DNA from 2 places in the Kluyvera fluvialis genome. Region 2 is predicted to be linked to the other one. Evidence: riboswitches for the same ligand, from Rfam matches in the RefSeq annotation. Region 2 holds a riboswitch; the other holds the start of a gene.
What was found. A riboswitch is a leader RNA that binds a small molecule or an ion and turns the genes downstream of it on or off. The one in region 2 is predicted to bind thiamine pyrophosphate.
Positions count from the first base shown of each region.

Region 1: it holds a riboswitch for thiamine pyrophosphate, as region 2 does, so the genes downstream of both, thiB (thiamine ABC transporter substrate binding subunit) here and thiC (phosphomethylpyrimidine synthase ThiC) in region 2, are expected to answer to the same signal.

Region 1 is NZ_AP046142.1:4,092,746-4,095,954, reverse strand. It holds gene thiP (thiamine/thiamine pyrophosphate ABC transporter permease ThiP) at 1-689, opposite strand, end outside; gene thiB (thiamine ABC transporter substrate binding subunit) at 665-1,648, opposite strand; TPP riboswitch at 1,679-1,812, opposite strand; gene sgrR (HTH-type transcriptional regulator SgrR) at 1,849-3,209, opposite strand, start outside.
Region 2 is NZ_AP046142.1:4,629,225-4,632,433, reverse strand. It holds gene thiC (phosphomethylpyrimidine synthase ThiC) at 1-1,309, opposite strand, end outside; TPP riboswitch at 1,397-1,506, opposite strand; gene rsd (sigma D regulator) at 1,560-2,045, opposite strand; gene nudC (NAD(+) diphosphatase) at 2,144-2,917, shown strand; gene hemE (uroporphyrinogen decarboxylase) at 2,961-3,209, shown strand, end outside.

The DNA of each region.
Region 1 (3,209 bases), 540 kb from region 2:
ATAGCCAGCTCAATGGTGGTAGCAGACGGCCCGCCGCCCAGAGACAGCACGGTGGCGAAACTGGCAAAGCACAGCATAAAAATCAGCGTGGCGATAGGCAGAATTTGCCGCCGTAGCCACGGCCACTCTACAAAGCGGAAGAACGGATAGCCGCGCATCCCGAGTTGGGCGGCAAGCTGGCGCTGCTCGCCGGGAATTTGCTCCAGCGCCTGAAGCAGCAGACGGGTTGCCATCGGCATATTGAAAAACACATGCGCCAGCAAAATACCTTGCAGGCCATAGGGGGAAAAATGCCACTGCCCGCCAAACCATTGGCACAGTTGTGCCAGCCAGCCCTGACGACCATAAACACTGAGAATGCCAAACACGGCAACCAGCACCGGTAGAATCAGTGTCATTGCGCACAGGCGCAGCAGCAGTTGGCGGCCTGGAAAGCGCCGTCGGTAAAGCGCTCTGGCGAGGAAAATCGCGGGCAGTACCGACAGCAGTGCCGATAAAAACGCCTGCCAGAAAGAGAAGCGCACCACATGCCACAGATAGCTATCGCTAAGCAGCGTCGTCCAGGAGGTTTCCGGCGCGTTAAGCCACAGCGACAAAAAAGCCGCCAGGGCGACGGCAACCATCAGCGTGGTCGCCGTCAGCCCCGGATACAGCCAGCGGGCGATTAGCGGCTGGCGGCGCGAAGCCATGCATTAATCCAGTTTTGACGTTCGGCAGCGACTTGCTGTGGGGTAAATTCCAGCGCGGTTTGCGGTTTCACCAGGCCGTTAAAGCCTTCTGGCAGTGTCACCTGAGTGACCGGATACATCCAGTTGCCGGTTGGAATTGCGCTCTGGAACGCAGGCGAAACCATAAACTGGAGGAATTTTTGCGCCAGTTCCGGCTGTTTGCTGGCCGCCGTGCGCGCGGCGACTTCTACCTGCAAATAGTGGCCTTCTGCAAACGACGCTGCCGCGTAGTTATCTTTCTTTTCGTCGATGATGTGATAAGCCGGAGAGGTGGTGTAGCTCAGCACCAGGTCGCTTTCCCCTTTCAGGAACAGGCCGTAGGCTTCGCTCCAGCCTTTGGTGACGGTAACGGTTTTTGCCGCCAGTTTTTGCCAGGCTTGCGGTGCGTTATCGCCGTAGACTTTTTGCATCCACATCAGCAGCCCTAATCCCGGGGTACTGGTGCGTGGGTCTTGATAGATAACGCGCCATTTTTGGTCGCTCTCGACCAGTTCTTTCAGGCTTTCCGGCGGGTTTTTGAGTTTATTTTTGTCGTACACAAAAGCGAAATAACCGTAGTCGAACGGCACAAAGGTCTCGTTTTTCCAGCCGCCGGGGATGCTCACCGCGTCGGTTGGTACGCCGCTTTTGGCAAATAGCCCGGTGTCGGTTGCCGCTTGCAGCAGGTTGTTATCCAGCCCCAGCACCACGTCGGCTTTGCTGTTTTTGCCTTCCATACGCAGACGGTTGAGCAGCGAAACGCCGTCTTCCAGCGCGACAAATTTCAGTTCGCAGTTGCAGTCGGCTTCAAACGCTTTTTTCACCGTTGGGCCTGGACCCCAGTCGGCGGCAAATGAGTCGTAGGTGTAGACAGTGAGGACGGGTTTTGCAAATGCTGGCGCGGCAATCAGCAGCAGCAGGGGAAGTAATTTTTTGAACACTTTGCACCTCAGTAAATGGGTGGCAAAGGATTTTGAGTCAGCCTCAAATCCCTTCGCCGGCGTTATCCGGATCAGGTTCGACGGGTATTTTCTCAGCCCAGACGCGTCATCGTGTGAAATTCGCATGATGTTGTGTCTGTTAATCAGCACCCCGTTGAGAACGCCGCTATTGTAATGTTTATGTGAATAATCGCAAAAGGTTACGGATCGGGTGGCGCAAACCAGGCGGATTTAAAATCAAACCAGCCCAGCGTGTTCATGCGCACCCCGCGCATACTGCGCTGCCCCTGAATGCGCAACCAATGGTGGATGAGCGGCACAATGGCCTGTTGTTCCAGCAATTGCTGGCTCCATGCCGGGAGATCCAGCTCGCCGGAATGCCACTGATTAATATCGGCCTGCCAGTCACGAGGAATACAGTTCTGGATCAACGGCGTTTCGCACAGATGGGCAAAGAGCGAGAAGTTGAGCGGCAGGGTAAAGTTGGCGCTGTTGAGCCACAGATCACTGATGATGTTGCCGGCGTGCCATTCCTGGTAGTCGATTTCATTCACTTCCAGTTTGACCTGATGTTCCGCCAGCAGTTGTTCCATCAGGCGGGCAATCACTTTGTGCTCGACGTGGTCGCGGTAGAAGCCGAGGGTGACGCTCTCCAGCCCCGCCGGTTTTTCACAGGCTTTGCTACGAGCGTGATGCCAGCGCGGCAGCAGGCCGTAGGCCGGGAACCAGTATTGTTGATACTGCTCGCTGGCATGGTACAGCAGGTTGGCGGGAGCCAGAATATGGCTCAGCCACTGGCGCACCTGTGGGTTTGCGCCGCGCGGGGAGCGGGCGTCGAACAGCAGGTAGTAACAGCCTTCTTCCAGGCGGCTTTCTACCGCCTGCTCGCTTTCCGTCGTGCCTTGTAAGGTCAGGCCACAGCTCAACTCGTCGGCGACGTCGGGCAATACCCATACATTCACTTCATCAATTAACGCCCGATAGCCGAAATACTCCTCAAACGCATGAATCTTTAGCTGGTTTTGGTTATTGCGAACCACCGCATACGGCCCCGTGCCAATAGGCTGGCGCGCAAAATTCGACAGCGTTTGCCACTCTTGCGGCAGGATCATTGCCGAGGTATGCCCCAGCAGCCACGGTAGCCAGCGGTCTGGCTGTGAGAGGTGGATATCCAGAGTCCAGGCGGTGGGCGAGACGATACGCGTAATATGGGTATACATCGGCAGCGTGTTAATCCGTTGCAGGGAACGGATGATATCGTCCATTTCCAGCTCGCGACCATTGTGGAAATGAATACCTGGGCGTAAATAAAAACGCCAGTGACACGGGGAAATTTCCTGCCAATGGTGCGCAATATCCGCTTCCAGTTCCCCGTTTTCCTCATTTATGCGGGTGAGGGCGCTGAAAATCTGCCGCGCAATGTGCGTTTCTGAGCGGCGCATCGCCGTGCCGGGCAGCAGGTTTTGCATTGGGCGGTAGTAAAGCACGCGCAAAATGTGCCGCCCCTGGCGAAAGCTGCGCCCCAGATGTGAAACCAGCATTTGGCGAACGGTGGATTTAT
Region 2 (3,209 bases):
CTGGGCCTTCAATCATCACCTGCACGTCATATTCCCAGGCAATTTTGGTCAGCTCGCCCAGAGTATGCAGCTCGGAGAACTGCGCTTCGTCGTTGGCATCTTGAATAGAGCCAGGGCGCAGACCATCGCCCAGTGACAGTGACACGTCGTAGGCCGCGCAAATTTCGCAGATTTCGCGGAAGTGCTGGTAGAGGAAATTCTCTTGATGATGAGAAAGGCACCACTTCGCCATAATCGACCCGCCGCGCGAGACAATGCCCGTCAGGCGTTTGGCGGTCATTGGCACGTAGCGCAACAGGACGCCCGCGTGGATAGTAAAGTAGTCCACGCCCTGTTCGGCCTGCTCCAGCAATGTGTCGCGAAAGGCTTCCCAGGTAAGGTTTTCGGCTATTCCGTTAACCTTCTCCAGCGCCTGGTAGATGGGAACTGTGCCGATAGGCACTGGGCTGTTACGCAAAATCCACTCGCGGGTTTCGTGAATATAGCGACCGGTGGAGAGATCCATCACCGTATCCGCTCCCCAGCGGGTAGACCACACCAGTTTTTCCACCTCTTCTTCGATGGAGGACGTCACCGCCGAGTTACCAATGTTGGCGTTGACCTTCACCAGGAAGTTGCGCCCGATGATCATCGGTTCTGATTCCGGGTGGTTGATGTTGGCCGGGATAATCGCGCGTCCGGCGGCGACTTCATTGCGCACAAATTCTGGCGTGATGTTTTCCGGCAGACGAGCGCCAAAGCCAACGCCCGGATGCTGGTGGCGCAACACTTCGCTGCGGATGCGTTCGCGGCCCATGTTTTCGCGAATGGCGATGAACTCCATTTCCGGCGTCACTATCCCCTGACGGGCATAGTGCAACTGCGTTACGCGCTTGCCTGCTTTGGCGCGCTTTGGCGTTAACAGGCCGGTGAAGCGCAGCTCGTCCAGCCCATCGTCGGCCAGGCGCTCTCTGGTATAGGCGGAGCTACGGTCGTCTAACTCTTCGCTGTCGTTACGCGCGATAATCCACGGCTGGCGCAGTTTTTCCAGACCCTGCTGGACGTTAATTGCCACCTCGGCGTCACCGTAAGGTCCAGAGGTGTCGTACACCGGCACGGCCTCGTTTTCTTCATACTGCGGTTCGTCTTTCGTGCCGCCAATCAGCGTCGGGCTAAGCTGGATTTCGCGCATTGGAATACGGATATCTGGCTGTGAACCGCTAATGTAAATGCGTTTGGAGTTGGGAAAGGCAGTCCCTTCCAGCGTGTCGATAAAATGTTGGGCCTGGGCGCGCTGTTCGCGACGAGATGGTTTAGTGGTGGCAGACATAGCTCATTCCAAAAAAAGTAAGGATATGGCTTGTCAGACGACGGATTGAGTAATGGATGTGCGCCGCCCGTAAAGGCAGCAGCATAAAGCTGAATTACTCTTGTTCCCTTCGCAGGTATTAGCCTGATCAGGTTCCGCGGATCCCGAATTAACGGTCTCAGCCTACGCTTTCACGTAAGGCACTCCGACAAGAAGCAACCTCTGATGATTAGAGGTAATGAATGTAAACTACTCGTTAACGCAGCAAATCTCAAGCCGTGCTTTTCATCTCGCCCTGATCGAGTGCCTCGAAGGCCAGCATGATCAGTTGGTCTTCTAAGAGGAAGCGCGCTTCCAGCGCTTCACCGATATCAGACAGCGCCTGTTGGAAATCGAAACCATTATCCTGGTCGATAGCATTTTCCAGAGTGGAATCGTAGTAATCCATAATCAACTGGGTATTGGCATCCAACTGCGGCCAGATTTTGCTGGCGTTTAAAAGCGGGCTGTTGCCTTCCATTTTATGGATAATGCGTTCATAAATACTGAAATGACCGGCAGAAAGGTAGTCAACCAGACGCTGACAAAAGTCATCAAGCGCTTTCTCATTAAGACGCATAAACGATTCTTTGCCAGGCTTAAGGCCAACCAAATTGTAGTAAGCCACGAGCAGGTGCTTACGAATGTTCAGCCAGCGGTCTACCAGTCGATGGTGTCCTTTAACGCGCTCTGTCAGGCTCTCTAACTGGTTTAACATAGGTTGACCCCCGCATCAGTGTGGTTTTAATCTGCTCACATCAATATGTAAATATTATGTTAATAACATGCCTGTGAAGCAAAGGTAGCGCAAGAGATATGGATCGTATAATTGAAAAATCGGATCGCGGCTGGTGGATAGTCAGCCACGAACAAAAATTATGGTTGCCCGCTGGTGAATTGCCATATGGCGAAGCGGTAAATTTCGATCTTGTGGGTCAGCGCGCACTCCAGATTGGCGAATGGGATGGTGCTCCGGTATGGCTGGTACAGCAACAGCGCCGCCACGACATGGGCTCGGTACGCCAGGTGCTTGACCTGGACGTTGGCCTGTTTCAACTGGCTGGGCGCGGCGTGCAGCTAGCGGAGTTTTACCGTTCGCATAAATACTGTGGCTACTGCGGGCACACTATGCACCCGAGCAAAACCGAATGGGCGATGCTGTGCAGCCACTGCCGTGAACGCTATTACCCGCAAATTGCGCCCTGCATTATTGTCGCCATTCGCCGTAACGACGCGATTCTTCTTGCGCAGCATGTTCGCCACCGCAACGGTGTTCACACCGTGCTGGCGGGCTTTGTTGAAGTGGGCGAAACCTTAGAACAGGCGGTGGCGCGCGAAGTGATGGAAGAGAGCGGCATTAAGGTGAAAAACCTGCGCTATGTCACTTCGCAGCCGTGGCCGTTCCCGCAATCGTTGATGACGGCGTTTATGGCGGAATACGACAGCGGCGAGATAGTTATCGACCCGAAAGAATTGCTGGAAGCGAACTGGTATCGCTACGACAACTTGCCGCTCCTGCCGCCGCCGGGCACAGTGGCGCGCCGGTTGATTGAAGACACCGTGGCAATCTGTCGGGCAGAGTACGAATGACAGACATGTTACACTGGCGTGAAATAGCTCAAGGAATGGAAAAATGACCGAACTGAAAAACGATCGTTATCTGCGCGCGCTGCTGCGCCAGCCTGTTGATGTCACCCCGGTATGGATGATGCGCCAGGCGGGCCGCTATTTGCCGGAGTACAAAGCCACCCGCGCTCAGGCGGGGGATTTTATGTCGCTGTGCAAAAATGCCGAGCTGGCCTGTGAAGTGACATTACAGCCGCTGCGCCGCTACCCGCTTGATGCCGCGATTCTGTTCTCGGATATCCTGACCATTCCCGAT